3 regions of the Phyllobacterium sp. LjRoot231 genome follow, and region 1 is predicted to be linked to each of the others. Evidence: riboswitches for the same ligand, from Rfam matches in the RefSeq annotation. Region 1 holds a riboswitch; each other region holds the start of a gene.
What was found. Region 1 has a riboswitch for cobalamin ahead of bluB (5,6-dimethylbenzimidazole synthase). Riboswitches for the same ligand answer to the same signal wherever they lie in the genome.

Region 2: another riboswitch for cobalamin. It lies ahead of ACSQ3H_RS11695 (CbtB domain-containing protein); the one in region 1 lies ahead of bluB (5,6-dimethylbenzimidazole synthase).
Region 3: another riboswitch for cobalamin. It lies ahead of ACSQ3H_RS08400 (aromatic ring-hydroxylating oxygenase subunit alpha); the one in region 1 lies ahead of bluB (5,6-dimethylbenzimidazole synthase).

What each region holds. Positions count from the first base shown of each region.
Region 1 is NZ_CAXUQT020000001.1:2,159,476-2,170,260, reverse strand. It holds gene metF (methylenetetrahydrofolate reductase [NAD(P)H]) at 76-1,002, opposite strand; gene ACSQ3H_RS10605 (ArsR/SmtB family transcription factor) at 1,002-2,009, opposite strand; gene ACSQ3H_RS10600 (DUF2293 domain-containing protein) at 2,135-2,452, shown strand; gene bluB (5,6-dimethylbenzimidazole synthase) at 2,385-3,137, opposite strand; cobalamin riboswitch at 3,184-3,360, opposite strand; gene ACSQ3H_RS10590 (MOSC domain-containing protein) at 3,387-3,995, opposite strand; gene ettA (energy-dependent translational throttle protein EttA) at 4,115-5,764, opposite strand; gene ACSQ3H_RS10580 (alpha/beta fold hydrolase) at 6,891-7,847, shown strand; gene ACSQ3H_RS10575 (CaiB/BaiF CoA transferase family protein) at 7,851-9,038, shown strand; gene ACSQ3H_RS10570 (thiamine pyrophosphate-binding protein) at 9,022-10,671, shown strand; gene ACSQ3H_RS10565 (glycosyltransferase family 2 protein) at 10,776-10,785, shown strand, end outside.
Region 2 is NZ_CAXUQT020000001.1:2,379,824-2,390,608, forward strand. It holds gene ACSQ3H_RS11670 (ABC transporter permease) at 1-631, opposite strand, end outside; gene ACSQ3H_RS11675 (ABC transporter substrate-binding protein) at 760-1,761, opposite strand; gene mmsB (3-hydroxyisobutyrate dehydrogenase) at 2,733-3,623, opposite strand; gene ACSQ3H_RS11685 (isobutyryl-CoA dehydrogenase) at 3,647-4,813, opposite strand; gene ACSQ3H_RS11690 (cobyric acid synthase) at 4,932-6,389, shown strand; cobalamin riboswitch at 6,450-6,684, shown strand; gene ACSQ3H_RS11695 (CbtB domain-containing protein) at 6,734-6,910, shown strand; gene ACSQ3H_RS11700 (CbtA family protein) at 7,034-7,765, shown strand; gene cobU (bifunctional adenosylcobinamide kinase/adenosylcobinamide-phosphate guanylyltransferase) at 7,765-8,289, shown strand; gene cobW (cobalamin biosynthesis protein CobW) at 8,309-9,367, shown strand; gene cobN (cobaltochelatase subunit CobN) at 9,376-10,785, shown strand, end outside.
Region 3 is NZ_CAXUQT020000001.1:1,718,730-1,729,514, forward strand. It holds gene ACSQ3H_RS08385 (MaoC/PaaZ C-terminal domain-containing protein) at 1-71, shown strand, start outside; gene ACSQ3H_RS08390 (SDR family oxidoreductase) at 91-825, shown strand; gene ACSQ3H_RS08395 (L-fuconate dehydratase) at 847-2,124, shown strand; cobalamin riboswitch at 2,249-2,592, shown strand; gene ACSQ3H_RS08400 (aromatic ring-hydroxylating oxygenase subunit alpha) at 2,710-3,951, shown strand; gene ACSQ3H_RS08405 (2Fe-2S iron-sulfur cluster-binding protein) at 3,957-5,042, shown strand; gene ACSQ3H_RS08410 (3-methyl-2-oxobutanoate hydroxymethyltransferase) at 5,050-5,847, opposite strand; gene ACSQ3H_RS08415 (NAD(P)/FAD-dependent oxidoreductase) at 5,856-7,094, opposite strand; gene ACSQ3H_RS08420 (MocE family 2Fe-2S type ferredoxin) at 7,094-7,408, opposite strand; gene ACSQ3H_RS08425 (fatty acid desaturase family protein) at 7,439-8,542, opposite strand; gene ACSQ3H_RS08430 (LacI family DNA-binding transcriptional regulator) at 8,679-9,710, shown strand; gene ACSQ3H_RS08435 (TIM barrel protein) at 10,022-10,785, shown strand, end outside.

The sequences.
Region 1 (10,785 bases):
CAAATCCCTCGACCTTGTCCACGAATTCCCTCCGGCAGAACGATTCTATTTAGGCATGAAAGGCTCTAAATTCATTCAGGCAGCAGCACCAGCCAGATTGGCTTCCACCGCATTGCTACCCGGACGAATGCCGATCAAGTGGCAGATGGCAAAGGGTAGATCAGCCCGGTTCATCGTGTAGAAATGGAAATCCTGGATACCACGCTCGACCAGGTCGAGCACCTGCTCGGCGGCAACCGCTGACGAGACCAAGGCGTGCGTCTGTGGATCGTTTTCCAGCCCATCAAACCGTTCGGCAAGCCATGCGGGAATGTGCGTTCCAGCCTTCGAGCAGAAATTGGTAACCTGCGTGAAATTATGGATGGGCAGAATGCCGGGCAGGATCGGAATATAGATGCCAGCGCGGCGAACCTTTTCGACATAACGCTCATAGAGATCATTCTCGAAAAAGAATTGCGTGATCGCACGCGTCGCACCATTGTCGACCTTGCGCTTCAGCATGTCGATGTCGGTAGCAAAGTCTGGACTTTCCGGATGCTTTTCCGGATATGCGGAAACGGAGATGTCGAAATCGGCGAAGGCTTTGAGACCAGCAACGAGTTCAGCGCCGTTTTCATAACCACCTGGAGTTGGTTTATAGTAAGCGCCAACCCCATTGACCGGATCGCCGCGCAACGCCACAAAGCGCTTGACGCCCATGGCAGCAAATTCGCGCACAACGGTATCCACCTCTTCCTTCGTCGCATCGACGCAGGTCAAGTGGGCGGCGGCATTGACGTCGGTTTCCGTCAGGATGCGCTTGATCGTACGGGCAGTACGTTCGCGGGTGGAGCCGCCAGCACCATAGGTCACCGACACGAATTCAGGATGAAGCGGCGCAAGGCGCGTCACCGTTTCCCAAAGCCGCTCTTCCATCACCTCGGTCTTTGGCGGGAAGAATTCGAATGAAACCCGAATATTGGTGCCGAGATCGGAACGGCGGGATTGGCGGAAAAAACTCATCATGCACTCTCCGTGACGCGGGAGGATAAATCGGGATCAGCGATCAGCAGGCGTGGGTCGCGTGCCAGCCACAATTTGACGGTCAGTTTGTCCTTGTCCTTCGGCTCAAGTTCCTGGCTCTCTTCGAGCATCAAACCAGCTTCGGTAAGCCAGTCACGCATCTGCCCGTCGTTGAAGCCCAGACGCACGTGCGCATGATTGTCGCGCAGGAACTCAAGTTCATGCGGAGCAAAATCGACGATCAACATTCGCCCGCCTGCCCGCAATGCGCGCGCGGCTTCCCGAATTGCCTCGGCCGGATTGTCGAGAAAGTGCAAGACCTGGTGAATGGTCACCAGATCGAACGATTCCCGATCGACCGGCAGCGAATAGACGTCGCCGTGGCGAACCTGTGCGTTGGTAATTCCATCGCGGTCGAGGTTTGATCGGGCAATAGTCAACATGTCGCGATTGATGTCGATGCCGACACCCCGCACGTAAAGTGGTGCGAAGAGTTCGAGAAGACGGCCTGTGCCTGTCCCAACGTCGAGCATGGCCTGGAAGGGCTTGCGACCGACGATCTTGACAAGCGCGTCTTCTACCGCGCCATCCGGGACATGCAGCGAACGGATCGCGTCCCAGCTTGTGGCATTGGCACTGAAGTAGGCAGCCGCACGCTCGCGCCGCTGCAGTTTCACCGAGGAAAGTCGTTCAAGGTCACGATCCAGCAAAGGATCGGAATAATCGAGACGATCCAAAAGGGAGCGGGCAATGTCGCCGACGATCAGCGATTCCGCCAAACGGAAATAAGCCCAGGAACCCTCCTGATAGCGATTGATGAGGCTTGCTTCAAACAGCAGCTTGAGATGACGCGATACACGAGGCTGCGACTGGCCGAGAATAGTCGTAAGGTCTGAAACGGTCAGATCGCCGCGAGACAACAGCGCCAGAATGCGTAAACGGCTTGGCTCTGCCGCCGCTTTCAGCGTATCGACCATCAGATCAAGATTGAGATCACGTTTGTCCATCATTCACCTCAAAAGACATAAAGATATGTTTATGTGAGAAATAAAATTTTGGCAAGTTGTTTTTGCCGTTGACGACAAATTTTGCCGCGTCTGAAATAGGACCGAGAATCACGCAAGGAATCCGCATGAGCACAGGAACAAACCGCCAGCGTGCAATCAACAAGGCGCTGACGCTGCTTCTCCCGGCGGTACCCTATTCGGATTCGGAACCGATAAGAGCTGCCGCCGGCGCACCGCATATGAGAGGCCTGCCGCCCCCCATCGCCGTCTGGCTCGCGGCCGTGGCGCATGTCCGGCACCAGCATACGGATTACGATGCCTTGCGCGACGAGGGGTACGACAAGGACTCCGCGCGATTCTTCGTACTCGATGCCATCAATCGGAAGTTGACGGAATGGCGGGCAACACGCCTGCTGGACCCGGACGAGGAAGATCCGAGCTAATCTCGGCGGTTCCCTGCCACGCTTCTTCGAATATCAGTTCTTCCAGCTGTAGCCTGTTACGCCAGCCGCGCCTTTCCAGTTCCGGCGTGTCGTAGAGTTCATCGACATAACCGATACAGAGGTACGCAATGATCTCGACATGACCCGGAATGCCCAGGATACGGCGCATATCCTGATCGTGGTAAATGCTGACCCAACCGACGGCGATGCCCTCGGCGCGCGCTGCTAGCCAGAGGTTCTGTACGGCACAAACCGTGCTGTAGAGATCCATCTGGGGGTTATGTGTCCGGCCGAGAACGACCTTGCCGCCGCGGGTACGATCGCAGGTGATGCACAGATTGATCGGCGCTTTGAGAATACCTTCGAGCTTCAGCGAAGCATAAAGCGCTTGCCGTTCGTCACTGAACAGCGACTTAGCTTCCTCGTTGGCGCGAGAAAAAGCGCGATGAATTTCAACCTTTCGCGCCTCATCCCGGATAATGATGAAGTTCCACGGCTGCATGAACCCGACCGACGGCGCATGGTGCGCAGCGTCCAGCAGCCGCATCAGCACATCCTCGGGGACCGCTCGCGGCAGGAACTGGTCGCGCACGTCGCGCCTTGTATAGATGGCTTTATAGACCGCAGCGCGCTCATCATCGGAAAAGCAATCAGCGGTGACCGGACCATATGAAACATCGTGCATTGTTTACTCCCAACAACGCTTGAAACCCTCCCCGCCGTCCGCGCGGTTCGAGCTATAAGGTCCGGCCGGTCTTCTGACTGAGGTTCATCTGAACCGCGCGCCTTCCGGTATATCCGTGGCATCTGCGCGGCCCATCCCCTTTACAGCGTTGGGCACGTGCCGGATTCTCACCGGCTTCCCGATTCTCCCGCAAGCGGCAGGCACCGGACCTTCAATCTATTCGCCACAGAAAGTTTCCCGGCGCAAGCCTCAGGCCTGGTAAATCCATTGCTCGGGCACGCGCACATCGACCTTTTCACCGGCGCGAATGGTGCCCGGCTTCTCGACCCAGGCCACGATGCCGCGCAGGCGCCTCGATACCCGGACGAAATCAAGCGCCGTCGTCATATGATCCTCAGTTCGTGCATGTTCGCCGATAGAGCGTCCCGCGAGCTTGCAGGGCGCATTCTGCCCGTCGACCTTCAGTGTCACGCCACCTTCGAAGAACATCAACGTGCGCGGTGGCAGCATCGAAAGCGAGGCGATCCCGTCGATGACCATATTGCCACCGATCCATTCAGCTTTCAGTGCCGGCAGACCCATTCCAGCAGCAACTTCCGCCAATTCGTCCGAGGCGAGAATGGAAAGCTGGCGCTCATTGCGCATTTCTGTATCACGCGGATACCAAGGCTCACGCCCACCAGATTTACGCGTGGGGCCGGCATGGAAATCGCCAACGATCCCATCGAAAGTGAGCTCAAGCGAAGCTGCAGGCGTCGTGACGAAATCGCCTGCGAGAGCTTCGAACAGCCCGCCTACCCGGCCGCTAAGCTTGCGCGAGGGGAGTATTTCCGTTCTGGTTTCAAACAGGTCAGTCATTGCGCAACTCCATGAAATTCCCCGCATACTAGAAATTCAGGCCACGAAAACCAGCAAATAAGCCTGATGGGTTCGTCAAAAATGGTGATGGGAGGACGTCTCCACTCTCCCACGAACATCTAGCGTGTCAGCGGCTTGTAGCTCGGACGCTTTGGATTGACGCTGTCAGGGCCAAGGCGGCGGATCTTGTCGTTCTCATAGTCCTCGAAATTGCCTTCGAACCATTCTACATGGCTGTCGCCTTCGAATGCGAGGATATGCGTCGCCAGCCGGTCGAGGAACATGCGATCGTGGCTGATGATCACGGCGCAGCCTGCATATTTTTCCAAGGCATCTTCCAGCGCCGCCAGGGTTTCAGTATCGAGATCGTTGGTAGGCTCATCGAGAAGAAGAACATTGCCGCCAGCCTGCAGCATCTTGGCGAGATGCACGCGATTGCGCTGACCGCCGGAGAGATTGCCGACCTTCTGCTGCTGGTCGCCGCCCTTGAAGTTGAACGCCGAGACATAGGCACGCGAATTCATCTCGTACTTGCCGAGCTTGATAATTTCATTGCCGCCGGAAATTTCTTCCCAGACGTTCTTGTCCGCCTTCAGATGATCGCGGCTTTGATCGACATAGCCAAGATGCACGGTTTCACCAATACGGATGGAACCGGAATCAGGCTTTTCCTGCCCGGTGATCATCTTGAACAGGGTGGTTTTACCTGCACCGTTCGGGCCGATAATGCCGACAATGCCGCCGGGCGGCAGCTTGAACGTAAGGTTTTCGATGAGCAGACGATCCCCAAAGGATTTGGTGAGACCTTCCGCTTCGATCACGACCTGGCCGAGACGCTCACCCGCCGGAATGAGTATCTGCGCATCACCCGGACGCTGATCATTGGCCGCATCGACCAATGCGTCATAGGCTTTGATACGCGCCTTGGACTTTGCCTGCCGCGCCTTGGGGCTCGCCGAAATCCATTCGCGCTCGCGCTCCAAAGCCTTCTGGCGCGAGTCGTCTTCGCGGCCTTCCTGCTGCATGCGCTTGGACTTGGCGCCGAGATAGGCCGAGTAATTGCCTTCGTAGGGAATACCGCGACCACGATCGAGTTCGAGAATCCAGCCTGTCACGTTGTCGAGGAAGTAGCGATCGTGGGTAATCAGCAGGACTGAGCCCTTGTATTCGCGCAGGTGCTTTTCAAGCCAGGCCGTGGTTTCGGCATCCAGATGGTTGGTCGGCTCGTCAAGGAGCAGCAGGTCCGGCTGCGACAGGAGGAGCCTGCAGAGCGCCACGCGGCGGCGCTCACCGCCGGAAAGGTTGGTTACTTCGCTATCACCGGGCGGGCAGCGCAATGCCTCCATGGCCATTTCGACCTGCGATTCCAGATCCCAAAGGTTCTTGGAATCGATGATATCCTGCAACTTCGCGCCCTCGTCGGCGGTCTCGTCGGAATAATTCATCATGACTTCATTATAGCGGTCGAGGATCGCTTTCTTGTCGGCCACACCATCCATGACGTTGCCCATAACGTCCTTGGTGGGATCGAGAACGGGCTCCTGAGCGAGATAACCAACGGTCGCGCCATCAGCGAGCCAGGCCTCGCCGGTATATTCCTTGTCGAAGCCCGCCATGATCTTGAGGATCGTCGACTTACCTGCGCCGTTCGGTCCGAGGATACCGATCTTGGCATCGGGGTAGAAGGAAAGGTGAATGTTTTCAAGAACCTTCTTGGTTCCATATGCCTTGTTCAGGCCGGCCATATGATAAATGAATTGGCGTGCCATAACGCGCGTCACTCCGGTGTTCGGGATTTTAGGGACATGAATTTGCGCCGTATGTAGGCGAAAGGGGCTCCTGTGGCAATGGATGGGCGGAGTATTTCGGGCATCCGCTCAGGTTAAGCTACTCCTTTGCCACACCCGCTTTCGCGTCTGGCCATTGAATGGTGGTGGGAAGACGGGCGGTCGTCGAAGCGCGTCTTGGTAGAATAAAAATGCGATCCGAAGACCGCCCGTCCGGCGTTTTTTGATCCCGTCCGTTCCGCGTCGGAAACGCCAGCGGCCAGGACTGCGCCCAGCCAATCTGCCGCCCTCACAGTGCTCGTCCAGCACGCACCGGCCTTAGTACCGGCAGGGGAACCCTTGGACAGAACTTCCCCGGACGGCGGGTCCGTTACCCGCCATCGGAGGCGCCGATCCTCTCCCCACTTCGAACGGCTCCGGAAGCAGTTCCCCATGGAAAGGACCGGATTAGAATAACCGAGGTTTGGAGGTGTTGGATAAGTAGCCACGATTATTTTTGATCGGGTCGCTTTTAAGGGTGCTGATTTGCCGGATGGCAATGCTGCTGTGCGTGGTTCGACAAGCTCACCATGAGGGAGATTGAGGATTGCATGGATAGTCGCCGACCTTGCAGATCTTGACTCCCTGCCATGAACCACTTCCCTCATGGTGAGCTTGTCGAACCACGCACAGCAGCATTGCCATCCGGACAACAAGGATAGTGGAAAAGCGGGCGCCTTCCATCCGAAAGGGCGAGCCCAAAAACGAGCGAAACCGGGCGCGGATATTTCCGTCACCCGGTTTCCCCTCTGGTGCCGCATTTGGGGAGCGTCCTCTTCTCCCCTGAACGGCCATGTAACTTGCAGGAGCTCGATGCCATCCAATCATCGCCTTCCAGGCATTTGATAGCTTACCTGCGGTTGCAACAATCGTGCATTCAATCTCTTTCGGAGTGAAGTTCTGCGGCATGTTTTTATCGATTGCAAGAGGCTTTGCAAAATAAAATTGCATAGGTTTTTAAGTGATTATTTATTGTGCAGGAACGAAATAAATTAAGCGGATTTTATCGCGATTTATTCCGCATTGACTATTCGTGCGCCACCACTTCAACTGCGACGGGAGGCAGAGAATGGCATTCGAAGACGTAGGAACGGTTGTAAGCCCGACAGGGGCGGCACTTGCCATGCGGTTTTCCGCGGCCGAGGGTCAAGCGCGCGCCATCGTCCAGATCAGTCACGGCGTCAGCGAACATTCCCTGCGCTATAAGCGTTTTGCCCAATTCCTGAACGGGCAAGGCTTCAATGTCTATGCCCACGACCACCGGGGTCATGGACTGACCAAAGCGACTGGAGCACCAGCGGGACGTTTCGCGGAAAGCAGCGGATCTATCCATGTTCTAGGCGACGTCGATGCCGTTAACAGTGTTGCTCGCAACCGTCACCCAGGCCTTCCGCTCATTCTGTTCGGGCATTCGCTTGGTGGGTTGATCGCAATGAGTTACGTGTTGAAGCATCCGGACAAAGTGGACGCTGCGGCCGTCTGGAATGCCAATTTCTCCGCAGGGCTTCTAGGCCGGATCGCGCAGGGGGTTTTGCGCGCCGAGCGTATGTTTTTGGGATCCGACGTTCCGAGTATGCTCCTGCCGAAATTCACCTTCCAGCAATGGGGTCGCAGCATTGAGAATGCGCGCACGGCGTCTGACTGGTTGTCGCGCGACCCTGACGAAGTGGATGCCTATCTTGCCGACCCGCTATCGGGCTGGAACCCGACAGTGAGTATGTGGCGCGATATTTTCGGCTTCATATTCATGGGCGCGGATAATTCGTTGCTGGCCAAGGTGCCCCGCGAGCTGCCTTTCAATCTCGTCGGCGGTGCAGAAGATCCAGCTACTGCGAGGGGCAAAGCTGTCAGGGATCTTGGAAACAGAATGAGAAAACTCGGATTTACCAATGTCACGACAACGATTTACGAAGACACGCGGCATGAAAGCCTCAACGAGATCAATCGGGAGGTAATCATGCAGGATTTTGCGGATTGGGCGACGCAAACAGTTTCGAAACAAACAATAAATTTGGAGAGTGCTTGAAATATGCCTGATGCTCCTCTCAAGGGTGTGCGCGTCATCGAACTCGCTCGCGTCCTGGCCGGTCCATGGGCCGGACAGGTTCTCGCCGACCTCGGTGCTGACGTCATCAAGGTCGAAAATCCTGTTGGAGGTGACGAGACGCGTGGCTGGGGCCCGCCTTTCATCACCAGCAGCGAAGGCGAAAACCTTTCTGCCGCCTATTTCCACTCGTGCAATCGTGGCAAGCGCTCGATTACGGCCGATTTCACCACACCTGAGGGACAGGAAACCGTCAAGGCACTTTGCCGGACGGCTGATGTCGTGCTCGAAAATTTCAAGGTCGGGGGCCTGAAGAAATACGGGCTCGACTATGAATCCCTGAGCCCCGAAAATCCGCGCCTCGTCTATTGCTCGATCACCGGTTTCGGGCAGGACGGCCCTTACGCCGCGCAGGCGGGCTATGATTTCATCATTCAGGGCATGTCCGGGCTGATGTCCGTGACCGGAGAACCCGAGCGCGAGCCGCAAAAGGTCGGTCTTGCCGTCGCCGATGTCTTCACCGGGCTCTATTCTGTCATTGCAATTCAGGCGGCGCTCACACATGCGGCGAAGACTGGTGAAGGCCAGATGATCGACATGGCCCTGTTCGACGTGCAGTCGGCCGTGATGGCAAATCAGGCGATGAATTATCTGGCGACGGGCAAAAGCCCGCACCGCATGGGCAATGCACACCCGAATATTTCGCCCTACGAGGTCGTCCCGACATCTGACGGCCATATGATCCTTGCGGTCGGCAATGACGGGCAATTCGCCCGGTTTTGCGCGATCGTCGGCCTTGATAGTCTTGCCAGCGACCCGCGCTTCCTCACCAACAGGGCACGACTGGAAAACCGTAGCGAACTGACGGTATCGATCAGGGTCGAAACGCAGAAACGTACCCGTGCCGAATTGCTTGAAGCCTGTTCCCGAAACGCGGTTCCGGCAGGACCGATAAACCGGATCGGCGAGATGTTTGACGATCCGCAGATTATGTCACGGCAATTGCGGCTTGACCTCGAAGACAGTCATGGCAGCACCATACCTTCGGTGCGAACGCCGATCGTTATGTCGAAGACGCCGCTTTCCTATCAACGGCCTTCGCCACGTCTTGGCGAGCACAGCGTCGAAATTCTTGAAGAAATGAAGGACGTATCCAATGAAAACGGGCGGTGAATTGATTGTCGAGGCTTTGGCGGCTAATGGCGTCGAGCGGTTGTTCTGCGTGCCGGGTGAAAGCTATCTGGCCGTGCTCGACGCGCTTTACGACTCAAAGATAGGCGTCACCGTTTGCCGGGCCGAGGGCGGAGCCACGATGATGGCGGAGGCCTGGGGAAAGCTCACAGGCAAGCCAGGCATCTGCTTTGTCACACGTGGTCCAGGGGCAACCAATGCCGCCCCCGGAATCCACATCGCCAAGCAGGATTCAACGCCACTGATCCTTTTTATTGGCCAAGTGCAACGCGACGCACGTGAGCGCGAGGCCTTTCAGGAAGTCGAGTACCGCCGCTTCTTTGCCGATACAGCGAAATGGGTGGCAGAAATCGACGATGCGCGGCGCATTCCGGAATTCGTCACGCGAGCATTTTCGGTCGCGACCTCGGGGCGCCCAGGACCTGTCGTTCTGGCCTTGCCGGAAGACATGCTGACGGACAAGGTCGACACCGTGATTTCGCAAGTCTGGCAGCCGGTCGAGACGTGTCCTTCTCCGGCTAGTATCGAAAAGCTCGCCGATCTTCTTCAGGGCGCAAAACGGCCTTTCATGATCCTGGGTGGGTCGCGCTGGGATGAAAATGCCGTTCAGTCGATAGCGCGCTTTGCCGAAAAATGGCATCTGCCTGTCGGCTGCTCGTTCCGGCGCCAGATGTTGTTCGACCATCTGCATCCGAACTATGCTGGCGACGTCGGGATCGGCATCAATCCGGCTCTGGCGGCGCGCGTGAAAGAAGCAGACGTTCTACTGCTCGTCGGCGGGCGTTTCGGCGAAATGCCCTCTTCCGGCTACACGCTGATGGACAGCCCTTATCCCAAGCAGACGCTGATCCACGTGCACCCGGATGCGGACGAACTTGGACGGGTATATCGCCCAAGCCTCGCGATCAACTCAGCACCCGACATGTTTGCCGAAGCTGTCGAACACCTTGCGCCACCGTCCCACGTTAACTGGCCGGGGGAAGCGGAAACCGCGCATGCATCCTATCTCGCATGGTCGACGCCACCAAAAAGCGGCCCCGGAAAGGTGGCCATGGGGCCGATCATGTCTTTCCTCGAAGGTGTACTGCCTGAAGATGCGATTATGACCAACGGCGCCGGTAACTTTGCCACGTGGCAGCATCGCTTCCACCGCTTCCGCCGCTTCGGTACACAGGCGGCACCAACATCCGGCTCCATGGGTTATGGGCTCCCGGCAGCGGTTGCAGCCAAGCAGCTTTACCCTGGCAGAATGGTCGTGTGCTTTGCAGGAGACGGCTGCTTTTTGATGAATGGCCAGGATTTTGCCACAGCGGTCAAATACAGCCTGCCAATCGTAGTGCTTGTCATCAACAACAATATGTACGGGACAATCCGGATGCATCAGGAACGCGAATATCCCGGGCGAATATCTGCGACCGACCTGACCAATCCCGATTTTGCCATGCTTGCCCGCGCCTATGGCGGGCATGGTGAGACTGTCGAGGCAACTGAGGAATTTGAAGGTGCGTGGCAGCGGGCAATTGCAAGCGGCAAACCGGCGATCATCGAAATCCGTCTCGATCCCGAAGCGATTACGCCTGCCAAGACGCTCACCGACATTCGCAACAAGCGTTAATCAACAAGGTGACCATTACAGCTTCGTAACATAAATGAGGATGGCAAGGCGGCGCTTTCGATGTTATGCAGCGCGCCTGAAGAGACAATACGAAAGCTTGCAACTTGAGCAATC
Region 2 (10,785 bases), 220 kb from region 1:
GAACGTTCCTCAAACGCTGCCAACTCGATGAGCCGAATGCGTCAGCGGCTTCCAGCACATCCTTGTCGACGAGCCTGATGCCGAGATTGGTCAGGCGTATCATCGGCGGGATCGCGTAGATCACCACGGCGATGAGGCCTGGGACCTTGCCAATACCGAGCAACATCACAACCGGAATCAGATACACGAAGCTCGGCATTGTCTGCATCACGTCAAGGATCGGATTGACCATTCGCTGGAAACCGTCAGAACGCGCCATGATGATGCCGATCGGGATACCAATGACGATGGAAACGACCGTGCCAACGAAGATCATGGCGATGGTTTTCATCGCGTCGCTCCACATATCGAAATAGCCGATGAGGAGGAGGGTAATGATTGTACCCGCGACAATTGTCCAGTTACGGCTGGCAATCCATGCAATGCCGCCAATGAGAACGAGCATGATCGGCCACGGTGTTGTCGTCATGAAACGCTCGGCCTGGATAAGAAAATACTGCAGGGGCTGAAAAAACGACTCGATAACATCGCCGTATTGACGGGTGAAGGCTTTGAAACCTTCATCCATTGCTTTCTTCAGATTGCGCAGCGTGTCATCATTCATATTCGGGAATGAGTAGAACCAATCCATTTGTTGGTACCCCCTTCTATATTCAGCCGGAACGTTATGCTCTCGAATGACTGAAGTGGTTGAACGTGATGGCGTTCAACCTATCCAGAGTGGGATACGGCGAAGGTTTGCTTCGCCGTATCTGACTACTATTGTACAGCTGCTTTGATTTTCTCAGCGGCTTCAGGAGAAACCCACTTCGACCAAGCCGCCTCATTGTTCTTGAGGTAGTACTTGGCGCCATCTTCGCCTGTCGCCTGATTGTCGACCATCCAGGCAAGCAGCTTGTTGAACTCTTCAGTCGAAAGCTGCCGCTTTTTCAGATAGTCGAACGCCGGACCTGAAGAGTCAGCGAACTTCTTCGTTACAACCGTATAAATATCGGATTTCGCCCATCCATTGGGTTTTGGATCCGGGCAGTCGGCAACGACAGTGCACCGTTTCCATTCCTTTTCGTCAAACGGCACGCCATTGTCCAGCTTGACCATAGGATATTTACCGAGGATAGCGGTTGGGCCCCAATAGTATCCCAGCCATGGTTCCTTGCGCTCGTACGCCTTGGCGATCGAGCCATCGAGACCGGCAGCCGAACCTGTATCAACAAGTGTGAAGCCGTTTTTGTCGCCTCCATAGGCTTTGTAGAAATTGGCCGTCGTGATCTGGCAGGCCCAGCCCGATGGACAATTATAGACCGCCCCTTTTTTCGGATCCTCCGGGGAGGGGAACAATTCAGGATGTTTCATTGCATCTGCGATCGTCTTGATGTCGGGATGCTCATCAGCGAAATATTTTGGTATCCACCAGCTTTCGGTGCCGCCTTCGGTGATTGCAGGCGCTGCAAAGACCAGTTTGTCTTCCTTGACCGCCTTCTCAAGCTGGTCGCGGACGGTGTTGAGCCAGCCCTCCGGCGCGATGTCCGGCTGTCCCTTTTCGATCATCGATGTAAAGGTCGGAACCGTATCGCCAGCGACCAGTTCCGCATCGCAGCCGTAGCCTTCTGTAAGGATAAGCATGTCCAGATTGGCTAAGGCCTCGGCCGATGGCCAGTTCATGTTGGCGATTGTGACGGTACCGCATTCCGCGGCCGATGCTGATCCGGCATAGCCGAAGAGACCAGCGGCCAATATAGTTGAAGCGAGTAGCTTCTTCATGTGTTTTATCTCCCACTCTTTTTGACAGTTCACCCGAATACGAATTCTAACTTGGTACTGTCCTACCCAGTTGCTCGCTTACGTGCCATTTGGCATCTTTATCCCGGCAGAATGCAATGCTTTCCTTGAATAAATGCGGTGCATCGCGACAAGGCCTGTCGATATAGCGACGCCAGGAGAATGAATGCGGTGCCAATGTGACAATGCTCATGGCGGTATCGTAACAAACCAATAGATGAAAGATCAACGCTTTAGGCAATTTCCTTTGTCAATTCACTTGAAACGGTCATGCCTTGCCTGGTTGTGATGTGTGCCGCGATTGAAGCTCTTCTGTTCGCGCCACGCTATCTTTTCTTGACAAGCGCCTCGATCTTCAGGACCGGCAGGCGAATTTAGCAGGACTGCCATGCAAACTTGCTGGAGCGAATGCAGTAAAAGCGACACGCCATGGCGAATTTCCCTGATCAAACTTTAGGCAAGAAGCGCATTTGAAGGGCAACAACAGTTTTCTCTTCGAGGTGCAGAAATGCTCTACATTTTTAACCGCAATAATCGCGTACACATTTCGTGGAATGCTACTGAAAAGCGCAACGCGCCTTCCAGTAATGCGAAAAGCGGCATTGCCTCAGCGGTCTCGTTCATCTGGACGCGTTCGGCCGGCTGATCTCCCAACAAATTCGTCCTGGAACCGCTGCCTGTCAGGTGGCGGTTTTTCTTTGACCTCAGAAAAATAAAAAACCGCCCTGTCCCAATTGGCGCAGCGCGGTCTTTTTTCCAATTACATGTGGTTTTGCCGGATGATAGGCCGGCAGAAAATGCGACTCCGGTACGCAGTACCTGATCCGGAGCAGGAGAGCAGGGTCTTGATCTGCTCACCCGTAAAGTTTTAACCGGACATCGTTACCGCGAGGTTAGCGAGAGCTTAAGCAAATCTAAATTTCGGGATTTTCTTGGTGTTTTCCGTCGAATGTTCAGCTCTCGCGCTTTGACTCGCGCAAGAAGTTGATGATCCCGGAGAAATCCGAGCCCTCGTTGCCCGCTGCGCCAAATTGAGCGTAAATCTCTTCGGCGTGGGCGCCGAGTGGTGTCGCTGCACCAACACTCTTGGCGGCTTCCTGCGATAATTTCAGGTCCTTCAGCATCAGTGCTGCCGCAAATCCGGGTTTATAACCATTATTGGCGGGGGAAGTCGCAACGGGGCCCGGAACGGGGCAATAGGTGGTTAGCGACCAGCATTGACCGGACGAGGTCGATGCGACATCGAACAGCGCCTGATGTGACAGGCCGAGTTTTTCTGCCAGAGTGAAGGCTTCGCTGACGCCGATCATCGAGATGCCGAGGATCATATTGTTGCAGATCTTGGCGGCCTGACCGTTGCCAGCCTCGCCGCAATGGACAATGCGGCCCGCCATTGGCTTCAGGATCGGTTCTGCAGTGGCGAATGCGTGAGCGCTCCCGCCAACCATAAAGGTCAGCGTGCCCGCGGCTGCACCACCGATGCCGCCCGAAACCGGCGCATCAACCGACAACAAGCCGTTATCTCGCGCAATTTTGTGGGCCTTGCGGGCGGAATCAACATCAATTGTGGATGAATCGATGAAAACGGTGCCGCTTTTGGCGCTCTTTGCAACGTCTTCATAGACGGACAGCACGTGTTTTCCCGCCGGCAGCATCGTAATGACGACGTCGGCATCAGCGACGGCGGCACCGGCGCTTGCCATGATTGTCACACCATTGCCTTGCGCCACGTCAAGATTTTCCGGCAAAAGGTCGAAGCCAAGGACCTTGTGTCCAGCCTTGACCAGATTGGCAGCCATTGGATTGCCCATATGTCCGAGACCGATAAATGCAACTGTCGTCATCGCAGCGTTTCTCCCTGATAAGTTCATTGACTGGTCATATGCCGCGCGATGATGACCCGCATGATTTCGTTCGTGCCTTCCAGAATCTGGTGAACACGCAGGTCGCGCACAATCTTCTCGACACCGTAATCGTGCAGATAGCCATAACCGCCATGGATTTGCAGTGCGTCATTGGCGACGTTGAAGCCGGTGTCGGTGACGAAGCGTTTCGCCATGGCCGACCATTTCGATGCGTCGTGGGTCTTGCGGTCGAGCTTCGAGGCAGCGGTATAGAGCAGCATGCGCGCGGCGGACAGCTCCGTCTCCATATCGGCAAGCTTGAATTGCAAGGCCTGGAACTGGTTGATTGCCTTGCCGAAAGCCTTGCGCTCAGCGGCATAAGTGACCGCCTTGTCGAGCGCCGACTGTGCGCCGCCAAGCGAGCAGGCGGCGATATTGAGGCGCCCGCCATCGAGCCCTCCCATGGCGATACGGAAACCGTCGCCTTCCTCGCCAAGCCGGTTTGCCACAGGAACCCGGCAATTGTCGAAAATAACCTGCCTGGTCGATTGGGCGTTCCAGCCCATCTTGTATTCGTTGGCGCCAAAGGAAAGGCCCGGAGCATCCTTCGGGATGACAAGCGCCGAAATTCCCTTTGGCCCATCCTCACCAGTGCGTACCATGGTGACGTACAAATCTGAATCGCCCGCACCGGAAATGAACTGCTTGGCGCCGTTCAGCACATAATGATCGCCATCGAGCACGGCACGGGTCTTCAGCGCTGCGGCATCCGAGCCCGAATTGGGCTCGGTCAGGCAATAGCTGGCAAGCCACTCCATGGATGTCAGTCTCGGCACGAAGCGCTGACGCTGCTCCTCATTGCCAAACAGATCGATCATCCATGTTCCCATATTGTGAATCGATATGAACGCCGAGAATGCCGGGCACGCCGCCGACAACGCTTCGAAAATCAGCACGGCATCCAGCCGCTTCAGCCCCGACCCGCCCACATCTTCGCGCACATAAATCCCGCCCATGCCCAGCGGGCCGGTTTCACGAATAACGTCTGCCGGAAAATGTTTGTCACGATCCCAGGCGAGCGCATTGGGCGCTACGCGGTCTGCTGCAAACGCCCGGGCCATGTCCTGGATTGCCAGTTGATCCTCATTTAGCTCGAATTGGCCGGACGCCGAATCCACGAGCGTATCCATGCTAACCTCCCTGTATTCTGGTTACCATCACTCTATCCCATGCGCCAAGTGGCGCAACGATTCAGATGAGCTTTGGATGGGGCTAGGAAGAGAAAGACATATCCGCTACTCAAAGCCCATGACACGCGCAATCATGTTGCAGGGAACAGGCTCTGATGTTGGGAAATCCGTCCTGGTGGCTGGACTTTGCCGGCTTGCTCGCAATCGCGGGTTGAAAGTACGTCCCTTCAAACCGCAGAACATGTCCAATAATGCAGCGGTCAGCGACGATGGCGGCGAGATTGGCCGGGCGCAATGGCTCCAGGCACTTGCATGCGGCGTACCATCATCAGTGCATATGAACCCGGTCCTCCTGAAACCGCAGTCGGAAACCGGCAGTCAGATCATCGTTCAGGGCAAGGTCTGGGGGCAGGCAAAGGGCAGTGACTATCAGAAATTCAAGGCGCAGCTTCTCGATGCGGTGATGGCGTCCTGGGATATCGTACGCGATGGCGCCGATCTCGTTGTCGTCGAGGGTGCGGGGTCACCGGCGGAAATCAACCTGCGCGCCGGGGACATTGCCAATATGGGCTTTGCCACACGGGCCAACGTGCCGGTCGTTCTGGTTGGTGACATCGACCGGGGTGGCGTAATCGCGTCGATCGTTGGCACGCACGCGATCCTGCAACCCGAGGATCGCGACATGATCATTGGCTACATCATCAACAAGTTTCGCGGCGATGTTTCGCTGTTCGATGATGGGCTCAAATCCATCACCGAATTTACCGGCTGGCCGTCGTTTGGTGTTGTTCCGTGGCTGCGGGATGCCTCGCGTTTACCGGCGGAAGACTCCGTTGTCCTGGAGCGGTTGGTCAAGGGTGAGGGACAAGCGCTGAAAATCGCGGTGCCAGTGCTTGATCGTATCGCCAATTTCGACGATCTCGATCCGCTGATGGCCGAACCGCAGGTGGATGTGATCATGGTGCGGAGCGGGGAGAGGCTACCGCCGGATGCGGGATTGGTAATTATTCCGGGTTCCAAATCGACGATTAGTGATCTTCTACGTTTCCGCGAGAATGGCTGGGACCGCGATCTCGACATGCACAGGCGGCGTGGCGGCCACATTATCGGCATTTGCGGCGGTTACCAGATGCTTGGCCGGACGGTCCGCGATCCCGATGGAATTGAAGGAAGTGTCACGGAAGTCGAAGGCCTCGGCTATCTCGACATCGAGACGGTGATGGAGCCAGAGAAGACCGTGCGCAACGTCGTGGCGCACTCGCTACAGTTCGACCTGCCGTTGAAAGGCTATGAAATTCATCTTGGCAGAACAACTGGGCCGGATTGCACGCGTCCGACGTCCCGCATTAATGGCATCGAAGATGGCGCGATGTCCGCCGACGGTAAAGTTTTCGGCACATACATGCATGGACTGTTCGGGGCGGATGCCTTCAGAGCGGCATTGTTACGATCTATGGGAATCGCTGCCGACACCGTTGATTACAACGCCGGCGTGGATGCCGCTCTCGATTCGATAGCCGGCCAACTGGCGGAAGTCCTCGATATCGACGCATTACTGATGCCTAAACTGCGTTGATGACGCGGCAACTGTTGTTGCTCTCGCAGTTTCGTTTGACATTTCCGGCGCTTGATGAATAACGTCCAACCCATGATTGGTTCCCGTATCGGCCAAAGGCCATGGGATCAAAAGGGAATGCGACGGCCGTACCCATCAGGGCGGCCAAACCGCAGCCGACCCCGCGACTGTAGAGCGGCGAGGGTCAATGTCAGCGCCAGAAGCGAAAGCCGATGGCAGCCACTGGGAAACCGGGAAGGCGGCATTGATCTTGCGACCCGCGAGCCAGGAGACCTGCCAGTCATAGGGCAATAGTGCCCAAAACCGAAGGGGATTGTCCCTTCTGGCCCTGCACGGAGGTTGTTATGGCTGCTGCACGTACTTCGACGATTTCTCTCCCGCTCGCTTCGCGTCTGACGACGGCGGTGTTTTCGCTTATGCTTGGTGTATTCATCATTTACGGTGTCGGTCTTTCCCATTCCGAAACACTGCATGACACAGCGCATGACACCCGCCATTCATACGGATTCCCTTGCCATTGAGTCTGGTACTGGCTGAATAAACAGATTCAGCCTCCAGCGCTTACGCATTGAAAAATTACGGTTTGTTTGCCGGGGGCGTTTTTGCGTACCCGGCAGCTTGCTTTAGGATTTGGGAGCAGATTCATGTTGGTCAAATATCTCCTGGCTACGATCGTAGCTGGTTTGTTTGCCGGTATCCTTTTGACGCCGGCCATGTATGTGCGGAACGTTCCGCTTATTCTTCATGCCGAAGAATATGAAAATGCCGGTGGGCATGAGCACGCAACCGCTGAGCCGGCTGCGGCAACGACCGCGGAAAGTACCCCCGCTGCGATGGTTGCGCATGAACACGCAGAAGAGGCCAGCCCGGCACTGCCATTCGGACGCTTTGGCAATACCCTACTGATCAACCTCGTTGCCGGCGCGGGCTTTGCGCTCGTTACAGGTGCCGCGGCACTTTTCCTTGGCCGCAAGATCACGCTGCAGAACGGTATCTACTGGGGTCTTGCGGGGTTCTTCATTTTCAACCTTGCGCCCGCATTCAGCCTTGCACCGGAATTGCCAGCAATGCCTGCTGCCGACCTCGCCGCGCGGCAGGCGTGGTGGCTTATCACGGTTGTGCTCACAGCGGGCGGCGTCTATCTCATCGTTCTACGCGAGGAAATCTGGGCCAAAGTTCTGGGCGTCGTACTGATTGTCGCCCCGCATGTTTACGGTGCGCCGGAAGTTGAAGACCTTACATCGGCAGTACCACCCACACTGGCTTCAGAATTCGCCGTGTCGACTCTGGCGACCAATTTGTTCTTCTGGGTAGTTCTTGGAACGGCGCTCGGCTTTGCCATCCAGCACTATGCGGCATCGGAGCTGGAGGGTTGATGTCGACATTGGAACGCGGGGTCACCTTTGTGTTGGGCGGCGCGCGTTCCGGTAAATCCTCCTTTGCGGAAGGTCTGATAGAGGCATCTGGCATGGATGCCGTCTATGTTGCCACCGGAAGGGCCTGGGACGAAGAAATGTCGGAGCGGATCGGGCTGCACAAAGAGCGGCGCGGTGCCTCCTGGGTGACGATCGAAGAACCATTCGACCTTGTCGGCACCTTGCAAAACGAATGTGCGGACGGCAAAGCGGTGCTTGTGGATTGCCTCACGCTTTGGCTCACCAATCTGATGATGGCCGAGCGCAATATAGAGGCGGAGACGGCGAAACTTGTTGCGGTGCTGCCGCTCCTCAAGGGCGCCGCGGTATTTGTTTCCAACGAGGTTGGTCTCGGCATTGTTCCCGAAAACCGCATGGCGCGCGAGTTTCGCGATGATGCGGGCCGCCTCCATCAAGCCGTGGCTAGCGCTGCGGCAACAGTCTATTTCGTGGCAGCAGGACTGCCGCTCAAAATGAAGGGATAAGAATATGCAGGGTCACAAGATGCTTGATCACAAGATTCCGGCAACGGTCATCACCGGCTTCCTCGGTTCGGGCAAGACGACAATGATCCGCAACCTGCTCGAAAACGCCAATGGCAAGCGTATCGCGCTGATCATCAATGAGTTTGGTGATTTGGGTGTCGATGGTGGTCTGCTCAAGGGTTGTGGTATCGAAGCTTGCCGCGATGAGGATGTAATCGAGCTCAACAATGGCTGCATCTGCTGTACGGTGGCTGACGATTTCATCCCGACAATGACCAAATTGCTGGACCGTCCTGATCGCCCGGATCACATCGTGATCGAGACATCGGGCCTAGCCTTGCCACAGCCGCTGGTCGCCGCCTTCAATTGGCCCGAGATCAAGACGCAGGTAACCGTTGATGGCGTGATTACAGTGATCGATGCTGCTGCTGTTTCCGAAGGACGCTTTGCCGATGATCACGACAAGGTGGATGCGCAGCGCGTTCGGGATGAATCGCTCGACCATGATAGTCCGCTGGAAGAATTGTTCGAGGACCAGATCCGGGCGGCCGATCTGATCGTTCTGAATAAGACCGATTTGATCAGCAGCGAACAGCTCGACGGGGTCAAGGGCGATGTGCAAAGCCGTTCGTCGCGCTCGCTCAACATGATTTCGGCGAGTTTCGGCAAGCTCAGCAATGAGTTGCTGCTCGGTCTTGGTGTTGGTACCGAGGAGGATATCGTCAACCGCAAATCGCAGCATGAGATAGAACATGCGGCCGGTGAGGAACATAATCACGATGAATTTGAGAGTTTCGTCGTCGGTCTTGGTCCGGTAGCCGAGCCAAAATCTTTCGTTGAGAAACTGAAGGCTGTGATTGTTGATCACGATGTCCTGCGGCTTAAGGGTTTCGTCGACGTGCCCGGCAAGCCAATGCGGCTTGTGGTGCAAGCGGTAGGGTCGCGGATCGAACATTACTTCGACCGCAGCTGGCATCCCGGTGAGCAGCGCCAGACGCGGCTGGTCGTCATCGGCCTGCATGATATCGATACCGTCGCCATAACCTCGGCAGTAAATGCAGCCGCCGCTTGGTCATAGGATACTGAATGCACCTCCTGCTTGCCCAGAAAGGCACGATAGCCGAAGGCACCGAGGCGATTGATCTCGGCCAGACGCCGGGAGATGTGCTGTTTCTCTCTGCCGCTGATACCGAACTCGCGAGTCTAGCCTCAGCACGGCAGCAGGGCGATGGCGCGGTGTCGCTGCGCCTCGCCAACATGATGGCGCTGTCGCATCCCATGTCGGTCGATGCCTATGTCGAGCGTACGGCGCGTCATGCAAAGCTTATCATCGTGCGGATTATCGGTGGCGAGAGCTATTGGCCGTACGGGCTCGAAGCGTTGCATGCCTGCGCAGTCAATCACAACGTTCAGCTCGCCGTTCTTCCGGGCGACGACAAGCCGGATCCGGGGCTCGACCGGTTTTCCACCATTTCACGGCAGGATCGCGATGCACTCTGGCACTACCTACTTGAGGGTGGAGCGCAGAATGCGCAGCGCTTTCTCGACTATTGTGCAGCGCTGATCAGTAACAGGGATAAACCGCAGGAAGCGGCGCCCTTGTTGAAGGCTGGATTGTGGTGGCCGGGCAGCTCAGCGCCGTCGCTTACTGAAATGCGGGGGCACTGGCGGGAAAATGCGTCGGTGGTCGCGATCTGCTTTTACCGGGCGCTGGTGCAAAGCGGGCAGACCCAGCCGGTAGAAGCGTTGGTCGAGGCGCTGAAGGCAAAGGGACTGAACCCGTTGCCGGTATTTGTATCGAGCCTGAAAGACCAGGTGTCAGTGGCGACACTGGAGGCCATTTTCAGCGAGGCGCCGCCTGCTGTTGTGCTCAATGCGACGGGGTTTGCCGTGTCCGCACCAGGTGCTGCCCGCAAGCCAACCGTGCTTGAACATGATGGCGCGACAGTGCTGCAGGTGATCTTTTCCGGATCGAACGTCGAGCAATGGCGCAATTCGGATCAGGGACTCTCGGCCCGCGATCTCGCCATGAACGTGGCGCTGCCGGAAGTCGATGGGCGAGTGCTCTCTCGCGCGGTTTCGTTCAAATCGGCCCAGGTCTATGACGAGGCGGTCGAAGCCGATATCGTCACGCACGAACCGCAGCCCGATCGGGTTGAATTCGTTGCAGCACTGGCGGCAAACTGGGCGCGGTTGCGGGCGACGAAGCCCGGTGCGCGCCGCGTTGCGCTGATCATGGCCAACTATCCGAACCGCGATGGCCGGCTTGGCAACGGCGTCGGGCTCGATACGCCCGCCGGCTCGTGGCATGTGCTGAACACAATGCGCGAGCGGGGCTATCCGGTTGCCGATATTCCGGCCGATGGTGAGGCGCTAATCAACCATTTGATGGCCGGGCCAACCAATGCGGCGAGTGATGGACGGGAAATTCGCGAAACCATTTCCTTGAATCAATACAACAGCTTCTTCCAGTCGCTTCCGAAGTCGATTCAGCAG
Region 3 (10,785 bases), 440 kb from region 1:
ATCAACGCGACGAGGTGGTGCTCGCTGCCGACCATATTTTGATAGCCGAGCGTAAGAGCAAGGCGACGTAAAGCCGAATGGAGATTTGAAATGACTGGTAAGCTTGAAGGCAAGCGTGTTCTGATCACGGCAGCGGGGCAGGGCATTGGCCGCGCTTCGGTGCTTGCGTTCGCCCGCGAAGGCGCGATCGTTCATGCGACGGACATCAACCAGCAGCTGCTGGACGCGCTGCCAAAGGAGGCAGGCATCAAGCCTCGCAAGCTCGACGTGCTGAAGACGGACGAAGTCAATCGGGTGATTGGCGAGCTCGGCGCAATCGACATCTTGTTCAATTGCGCCGGGTTCGTGCACGGTGGCTCAATTCTTGAAATGCCGGATGCTGACCTGGACTTTGCGCTCGATCTCAATGTCCGCGCCATGATCCGCACGATCAGAGCTGTTTTGCCGGGCATGATCGAGCGTAAGGACGGCGCGATCGTCAACATGTCGTCTGTGGCAAGCAGCGTAAAAGGCGTGCCGAACCGTTTCGCTTATGGTGTGACCAAGGCTGCCGTGCTGGGTCTCACCAAGGCGGTTGCTGCCGACTACATCACGCAAGGAATCCGCTGCAACGCGATCTGCCCCGGGACGGTCGAAAGCCCGTCGCTGGAACAGCGCATGCGCGCCGGTGGCGACTATGATGCGACACGCGCCGCCTTCATTGCGCGCCAGCCCATGGGCCGTCTCGGCTTGCCGGAAGAAATCGCTGACCTTGCCGTCTATCTCGCTGGCGCAACATACACCACGGGTCAAGCTTACAACATCGATGGTGGATGGACCGTCTAAGGTCTCCACAGGAGTAATATTATGACCCGCATTACCGATCTTCGTGTTTTCGATATCCGCTTTCCCACCTCGCAAAGCCTCGATGGGTCGGATGCGATGAATCCGGATCCAGACTATTCGGCCGCTTATGTCGTCCTCGACACGGATGTCGATGGGCTTGCCGGCCATGGGCTGACCTTCACCATCGGGCGCGGCAATGAAATCGTCTGTCTCGCAATCGAGGCGCTGAAACACCTTGTCATTGGCTTGGAACTCGATTGGGTGAAGGGGAATCCGGGCCGCTTCTGGCACTTTGTCACTGGCGATAGCCAGCTGCGCTGGATCGGGCCGGACAAGGGCGCGATGCATCTGGCGACGGGAGCCGTGGTCAATGCGGTGTGGGACCTGCTGGCCAAGGAAGCGGGGAAACCAGTATGGCAGCTGGTGGGCGAAATGACGCCGGAGGAGATCGTCAATATCGTCGATTTTCGTTATCTGACCGACGTGCTGACGAGGGACGAAGCGCTCGAAATCCTGCACAACGCGGAGGCGGGCAAGCAGGAACGCATCGCTGATCTGAAAGCGACAGGTTATCCATGCTATACAACGTCGGCGGGCTGGCTCGGCTATTCCGACGAGAAGCTGCGCCGTCTCTGCCGGGAAGCTGTGGACGCTGGTTTCAAGCATATCAAGATGAAGGTCGGCCGCGACCTCGACGACGATATCCGTCGCCTCACCATTGCCCGTGAGGTGATCGGGCCAGATCGTATCCTAATGATCGACGCCAATCAGGTTTGGGAAGTCAATGAAGCCATCGACTGGGTGAACAAGCTTGCCTTCGTCAAACCGTTCTTCATCGAAGAACCGACAAGCCCCGACGATGTGGCAGGCCATCGCAAGATTCGCCAGGCCATCAGCCCGGTGAAGGTGGCGACAGGCGAGATGTGCCAGAACCGCATCATGTTCAAGCAGTTCATCGCCGAGGGCGCGATAGATGTCGTGCAGATCGATTCCTGCCGCATGGGTGGGCTCAACGAAGTGCTCGCGGTTTTGTTGATCGCGGCGAAATACAAGCTTCCGGTCTGGCCGCATGCCGGTGGTGTCGGGCTTTGCGAATATGTGCAGCATTTATCGATGATCGACTATGTGGCTGTATCCGGCGTAAAGGAGGGTAGGGTGATCGAATATGTCGACCATCTGCATGAACACTTCGTTGATCCCTGCAATATCCAGGATGCAGCCTATATGCCGCCGGTGTTGCCCGGCTTCTCGATCGAGATGAAGCCGGAGTCGATCAAGCAGTATTTGTATCGCCCGTAAAATAGATGTTCCTGAATGGTGAGATTCGGTGGCGGAAATGCCACCGTTTCTCGTTTCATGATGCGTGTCGCCTTGCGTAAATGCGATGTCGTTTCCGCGCCTATTCTTTTTTCATGGCCGGTGCTTTTATCGGGGCACTTGAGGTGCCGCTTTCTAGGGGAAGCGGAGAATTGGGAAGCCGGTCCAGGATGTGTAAATCCAGACCATGGCGGCCTGCAAATGATACCTTTCTGCGCTCCCGGGGCTCATGGACCCAAAAGTCCATTGCGCTCCGGTTCTCGAAAAGCATCATTTTCGGCTCGCCCTGATCTGAATTCCATCACATCCTTAAACCCGGCGCTGCCCCCGCAACGGTAGTGGAGTGAAACGCGGCAAAACAGCCACTGGGACCGCAATCCCGGGAAGGCGCCGTGAGGCCCGAAACGGCAACTCCAGAGCCCGGAAACCAGCCTTGAGGAAGATAAACCAACTGATCGCGGTGGGCGATCAAGGAGCATGATTTTGTGCAGGCGACGTTTGACTTGCGCGGAGGTTCTCCTTCACCACCAGTCAGTTCTTTCGCGGCTATAAGGGCGAGGACACGACATGGACTTAACGAACGAACTGCTCCGGAACCTCAAAAACCGGAAACCCGGCTACGGTCTCGAACAGGCCTTCTATTCCGATCCGGACTATTACCGTCTCGACATGGAAAACATCTTCTATCGCGATTGGCTGTTCATCGGCCATGATTGCGAAGTGGCGAAGCCGGGTAATTTCTTCACGGTCCAGGTTGGCGACTATCCAGTCGTCATTGTCCGCGACCGCCAGAAACAGATCAGAGCTTTCCACAATTCGTGCCGCCATCGCGGCTCGCGCGTTTGTTCTGCCGAAAAGGGCACGGCAGCGAAGCTCGTCTGTCCCTACCATCAATGGACCTATGAGCTCGATGGAAGGCTACTGTTCGCCCGCCAGATGGGCGACGATTTCGACGCCAGCCAACACAGCCTGAAAACGGTGCATTGTGAGAGCGTCGGCGGCTATATCTTCATTTGCCTCGCGCCCGTTGCTCCGGATTTCGGCCCAACGCGTGCTCTGCTCGAACCCTATCTCGCTCCACATCGCCTGACCGAAACCAAAGTCGCATTTCAGAGTTCAATCGTCGAAAAGGGCAACTGGAAGCTTGTCTGGGAAAACAATCGCGAGTGTTACCATTGCGTCGCCAATCACCCGGAACTGTGCAAGACCTTCCCCGAAGCACCCAGCGCTACCGGCATCCAGGGCTCCAAAGAGGATCCGGAAATGGTTGCGCATTGGGAGAAGTGTGAGGCAGTAGGCCTCCCAAGTGTGTTCCGCATCGCCGAGGACGGGCAGTATCGTGCAACGCGTGTGCCGCTGCTCAGCGGTGCCGAGAGCTACACGATCAGTGGCAAGCGTGCGGTCGGCAGGCAACTCAGCGATGACGTCAATGCCAAGCAGATCGGTTCGCTGCTGCTTTATCACTACCCGACCACGTGGAACCATATTCTGGGCGATCAGGCGATATCTTTCCGCGTGCTTCCCCTTGGCCCGAACGAGACGCAGGTCACGACGAAGTGGCTCGTGCACAAGGATGCGGTTGAAGGCGTCGATTACAATATCGAAGAACTGACACATGTCTGGCTCGAAACCAACAATCAGGACCGCCGTATCGTTGAAGAAAACGCTTTCGGCATCCGCTCGCCCGCCTATGAGCCCGGCCCTTACTCGGTCGAGCATGAAGGCGGTGTGCTGCAATTCCTCGAATGGTACAGCAACTCGATGGAAACGCGGCTTTCCGGCGACAAGAAACTCAGCAGGGTAGCATAGTGAACATGGGCCTTCCTCAAAGCTATCCGCACCTCGATCAGATGCAGCCGTGGAACGACCGTCTGCATCTCTTGGAGTGCCTGTCAATCATTGAGGAAGCGCCCAATGTGAAAACCTTCACCTTCAGGTCGGACAACCATAACTGGTTCCGCTACGAGCCGGGCCAGTTCATGACGTTCGAACTGCCGGTGCAGCCGGAAGCTGTCTTGCGCACCTTCACGCTGTCTTCCAGTCCGTCGCGGCCGTTCACCATTGCCGTGACGGTGAAGGCGCAGGACAGCAGTATTGGCACGCGCTGGATGATCGATCATCTGACACCGGGTGCGCGGCTGAAGGCGTTCGGCCCGCTCGGCGATTTCTCCATGCGGAAGCATCCCGGCGAGAAATATCTGTTCATCTCGGCGGGTTCCGGCATCACACCCATGATGTCAATGACGCGCTGGATGCATGATTGTGCGCCGCAAAGCGATATCAATTTCGTGACCTGCGCGCGCCGGCCCAGCGACATCATCTTCCGCAGGGAACTCGAATATCTCACCAGCTGCATGCCGAACCTGAAGCTCGCCTTCCTCATCAAGGAACACGAGATGGGTCAGGTCTGGACCGGTATTCGGGGGCGGCTCGAAGCGCCAAAGCTTCCCCTGCTCGCGCCAGACTTCAAGGACAGGACGATCTTCTGTTGCGGGCCGGAAGGCTTCATGCGCGACGTGCGGGCGATGCTGGAAGCGTCCGGCTTCGACATGGCCAACTATCATCAGGAAAGTTTCGGCCCTGCCGCCGAGCCGGTACTGCCTATGCTGGATGCGATATCGACCGAGGCTGTCGAAACCGCGGCGACGGTGACCTTTTCGATGTCGGGCATGGACGTGCCGTGTGCGGCGGGCGAGACGATCCTGAAGGCGGCGCGGGGCGCTGGCATTCGCATCGCGGCAGCCTGCGAGTCGGGCCTGTGCGGTACCTGCAAGGTGATGAAGATTTCCGGCGATGTCGACATGGACCACAATGGCGGTATTCTCGACGAGGAGATCGACGAGGGCTATGTCCTCGCCTGCTGTTCCAAGCCTCTCGGCAATGTCGAGATTGAAGCCTGATTAAAAACTAAGTATCAGAAATCTCTTTTAAAAATCGATCCAGCTCATCGCGCGGAATTCCGACGATGTGTTCCGGACCGGGATAGTTTTGCGACTGGACGTCAGCGACGAATTCGGAAAAGGCTGCGATCCTTTCCTGCTGCAGGCGATCATATTCGGCGGTGAAGTTGCGGTAGACCTTGGCGTGACGCGGATAGTGGCCGCGATTTGTGCCAAGAACATCCTGCGCGAAGAGGTACTGCGCATCGCAGCTCGCACCTGCGCCCATCGAGATCATGAACAGCGATGTGCGCTCGGAAATCGCTGTCGCAATCGGAACAGGCACGACTTCTATTTCGGCCGCGAATGCGCCGGCTTCCTCCAGCGCTTTCGTCTGCCGCCATATCTCCAGCGCACTTTGCGCCGTCTTGCCCACAGCCTTGAAGCCTCCGGTCCAGGTCGCCTTGGATGGGATAAGCCCGACATGGCCGCAAACGGGAATTCCCTCGTCGCGCATGCGGCGCACTGTGGCGAGGCTGGCGGCGCAATAAACCGCATCGCCGCCTGCACGCAACGCCTTGAACGCAGCCCGCATATAGTCTTCAGCCGTAATGAAATCGCCATACTCCAGTCCCGGCACCGTAAAGACTGAAGGCGCAGCATCGCGAAACTCCGGCGACAGCAGCGCTGGCGGCACGGACAGCATGTCGACACGGGCTCGCTCTGCCGCTTCGGCCTCCTCCAGCGTTTCTACGCGCAGCATGGTCAACTGACGCCGGCCTTTCAGCGCGAGTATGTCCGCTACGGTCGGTCGTTTGCTGTTCATGTCCCGCCCTATGCTGCAAGCAGTGATTTGAGCTTGACGTCCGATGCGGAGAGCTGTGCGGGATCCGGCCTTGCACCACGGGCAATCAACATTTCGGCGAGCCTTATGCCCTTCGCCACCGTATTGCCGGGACCAATGCCGCTGGCGGCAACAAGACGGCCGTCGGCAGCAAGGTGGAACAGAATGAAGGCGCCATCGCCGAGGTCGCGGCGGATGGTCTGCGTGCCTTCGTCCGAGAGGCCAGCCACCTGCAGGCCAAGCTCGTACTGATCGGACCAGAACCATGGAACCGATTGATGCGGCTCTTGCGCGCCGAGCATGTTGCGCGCAGCCAGAGCGCCCTGTTCCTGAGCATTGCGCCAGGCTTCGAGCCGCACCCGACGCCCGCCGTAGATGGCGAGCGGGAAAACACAACAATCGCCAGCCGCGTAGATGTCCGGATCGCTGGTTTGCAGCCAATCATTGACGACAATGCCGTTGCCTGTCTCAAGGCCGGAAGCTTCTGCCAGCGCGGTGACCGGGCTGGCGCCGATGCCGATCACGGCAAGATCGGCCAAGATTACGTCGCCGGTCGAAAGCGTGATCGCAACATTGTCTGCAGTGTCGGCAATGGAGACAATTCCGGTATTGCAGAGGATGGTTACGCCTTCGTCCCGGTGACGCGTGTCGATAACCTCGGCGATTTCCTGTGGAACGCCGCGCATCATGATGCGGCTTTGCGCTTCGATCACGGTGACCGATGCGCCGCGTTTGCGGGCGCTTGCCGCAAGTTCAAGCCCGATGAAACCGCCGCCGACAATGACGATCCGTGCGTCCGGTTGAAACCGCGCACGGATGGCGAGCGCATCGTCAAAGCTGCGCAGGGTGATGCAATGTTTGCTGCCTACCGCGAGGGGCAGCGGACGTGGAACCGCACCTGTCGCAAAAAGAAGACGCTCATAGGGGATTTGGCGGCCATCATCGAGGGTGACAGATTTGGCTTTCCGGTCGATTGACGACGCTGTTGAGCTGCCGATGAAGCTGATATTTTTTTCGGTGAACAGGGATTCGGCAGCTATGGTCCTTGGTATCGGATGGTCTTCCGAGACCATGGCTTCCTTCGAAAGAGGTGGGCGTTCATAGGGCAGATGCTTTTCAGTGCCGATCAAGATGACCGGCCCCTCATAACCATTCTCCCGCAGGGCGAAGGCAGCGCGAACTCCACATTCCCCGGCGCCGATGATGACCATTCCATTTTCCATGACCATTATCCCAGCTGAATCAATACTTTGCCAGACTCGACTTTGACTGGGTAGGTTTTGAGGTTGACACAGACCGGAGCTCCCTTGGCTTCGCCCGTCTTGTAATTAAAACGGCCATTGTGCTTGGGACATTCGATAATCTCATCCATCACCAGACCGTCGGCGAGGTGGATGTGTTCATGGGTGCACAGTCCGTCCGTTGCAAAAAACTCATCGTCGGGGCTGCGATAGACCGCAAAGGTCTTTCCGGCATGGTCGAAACGCATGACATCTTCTTCATCAATGTCGTCCGATGTACAGGCCTCTATCCAGTTGCTCATAACTCAATCCTCCCGGTCGTTTCTAGAATATTATTCCGCTGCCGCCGCCATTGGTTCGTCGTGAAACTCCCCTCGATAAGGCTTGGCTGTGGGCGGCAGTTCGCGCTTGAGGAAATAGTCCTCGTTGCGCAGCTGGCGCAGGAACGCCGGTACCATTTCACGGTAGCCGTGCAGGATAGACGGGTTCGCTGCTGGCAGATCATGCTTGATCATGGCATGCAACTGCGGCAGCGCGTGATAGGGCACCATCGGGAACATATGGTGTTCGACGTGGTAATTCATGTTCCAGTAGATAAACCGGCTGATCGGGTTCATGAGGACAGTACGGCTGTTGAGCCGGTGGTCGGTGACGTTGTCGGCAAGTCCGCCATGCTGCAAAAGGCCTGTGAGCACGTGATGCCACGCTCCATAGAGCCGCGGCAGGCCAACCAGCACCAGCGGCAGGATCGATCCGGTATACAGGGATAAAACGATGGTCGCTGCGTAAATAGCTGCCCAGATACGGGCGATCTGCACGACCCTTGGCTGTTCCTGCTCAGGAATGAAGGTCTTTTCCGCGGCACTAACGATGCCGAGAGTATTGCGGATCAGATCGCCCATGGCATGCCAGACATCCAGAATACCGAAGAAATTCAATGCGACACGCAAGAGATCCGGCGGTCGCATAACGGCAATTTCCGGATCGCGGCCGACGATGACCGTATCCGTGTGGTGCCGCGTATGGCTCCAGCGCCAGGTCACGGGATTGCGCATGATCATGAAGCAGGCGATCTGATAGACAGCGTCGTTCATCCAGCGCGTCTTGAAAGCCGTGCCATGGCCGCATTCGTGCCAGCGGCTGTCCGATGCAGACCCATAAACCACGCCGTAGGCGAGGAAAAACGGCACGCACAGCCAGGAGCCCCAGAAATAAACACCGAGGCCGGCGAAAACCACCATGCTGCCAAGCCAGATCGCCGTATCGCGGATTGCCGGACCGTCGGAGCGCTTCATCAGCTCTTTCATTTGCTTGCGCGGAATGTCGGTGTGATACCACTCGGCCGCAGCAAGACCTGACTCCACAGCTAACTGCGAGTCTCGGCCGATCAGGCTGTAATCGCGTCTTGTCGGTACGACGAGCCACGCAGAATTCATGTCGAGACCTCCCTCAAACGATGGGGAGACAATAGGCTTGGCTGCAACCCGCCTCAATCACAGATGATGAAATTCTATCATTTTCAATCAGAGATTGGTATAATTCTATGATAGATTCTATCATGGAGCGTATAAGGTGGCAAACAGGCCGACAATTGCGGATCTGGCGCGCGCGTCGGGGGTGAGCGTTGCGACGGTGGACCGGGTCCTGAACGGACGGTTGCCGGTGCGCGAAGAAACGGCGCGGCGGGTGTACGAAGCCGCCAACAGCATCGGTTATCATGCGGCCGGGCTGATCCGCCAGCGCATGCGGCAGGAATTGCCCGAATATCGCCTCGGCTTCCTGCTGCAGAAACCCGGCCATTATTTCTATCAGGAATTTGCGCGGGAGGTCGAAAACGCCGTCGGTCAGGCGCCGCATTTCCGTGGCGTTGCTGCGATAGAGTTCTGTGCATCGCAAGCGCCGGACGAGATCGTCGCCAAGCTGAAATCACTGGCCGGACGCTGCCGCTCAATCGGCCTCGTCGCGCCGGACCACCCGTCGATCACGGCCGCTGTCGATGAGCTCAAGGCAAAGAATATCCCGGTTTTCTCGCTGCTTTCGGATTTTGCGGCGGGTATTCGCGAGGGCTATGTCGGCGTGAACAATCGCAAAGTAGGGCGCACAGCGGCCTGGATGATCGCGAAAGCCGCCAAAACCTCCGGAAAAGTCGCGATTTTTGTTGGGAGTCATCGCTTTCACGGGCATGAACTGCGCGAGATCGGGTTCCGCGCGTTTTTTCGCGAAGAGGCGCCGGAGTTCACCGTGCTCGACGCGATGGTCAATCTGGAGACGCGCCAGATCACCAATGAGGCGATGTCGGAGCTACTCCGCCGCCACCCGGACCTTGCCGGCTGCTATGTGGCAGGCGGCGGAATGGAAGGCGCGATCGCCGCAATTCGCGAGGCGCAAATAGAACAGCCTCCGGTGATGATCGTCAACGAAATTACCCCGGAATCGCGGGCGGCGCTGGCGGACAAAATCGTCACCATGGCCATCGCAACACCCCTGCCACGGCTCTGTCGGGAGCTTACCGAACTGATGGGCCATGCCATCGAGCGCGGTGCCGCGAACGTCCCCGGGCAGACCTTTTTGCCGTTCGATATCTACCTTCCGGAGAACATCTGAGCGGCATTTTACACGCGGCCACAACTAAATTGCCCGCTGCGATTGAAATTCTTGCGCCAGAATCGAGGATTCATGCGTGAGAATCGCATATTCTTGCATGAGATTCGAACATTGTTGCGCAAAAGTTCCGTCGGATCCCGTGACCCTTGTTTTCTTTTTCTCGCGCATCGGAATCTATCAGAAATGATAGTTTTTCGATCATTCTCCCGATTGACGGAATGACGGCTCCGACAGATGGTTGCGCCGGCATTTGCGGGCCGTTGCAACCCATGGGCGCAGACCGCTTTAAATACCACCGGGAGTATATTCAGATGAGCGACACGATTTCTCACCCCGTCTTTGCGATCAACCATATCGCCGCGCCGAAGATGACGCCGGCCGAATTTTTCCAGCTGGCGAAGTCGCTCGGCCTCAGCGATGTCGAGATCCGCAACGACCTTAACGACAATGCCATCATCGATGGAACGCCGGCGGCAGAAGTCCGGGCGGCAGCCGCAGAGGCAGGCGTTCGTATTGCCACAATCAACGCGTTGCAGCGCTTCAACGAGTGGACGCCGGAGCGCGAAAGGGAGGCAATCGAACTTGCCGACTATGCGCGCGATGTGGGTGCGAGCGCGCTGGTGCTGGTTCCGGTCAATGACGGCTCGGGACAGACGGACGGCGAGCGGCAGGCGAACCTGCGCACCGCATTGACGGCACTGAAACCGATCCTCGAACAGCGTGGCCTCATGGGTTTCGTCGAACCGCTCGGCTTCGAGATCTGTTCGCTGCGTTCAAAGCGCGAGGCGGTGGAAGCCATCGAGGCAGTCGGCGGGCACGGCCGGTTCAAACTCGTGCATGACACGTTCCATCACCACCTCGCCGGGGAGCCCGAGTTGTTTCCGGCGATGACCGGCCTTGTGCATATTTCCGGCGTCACCGATCCGGATGTTTCGGTCAGCGACATGCGCGATCCGCACCGGGTTCTGGTCGATGCGGATGACCGGCTCGGCAATATCGGGCAGATGCGCGCGCTGCTGGATCAGGGTTATGCGGGGCCGTTTTCGTTCGAGCCGTTCGCTCCCGAAGTACAGGA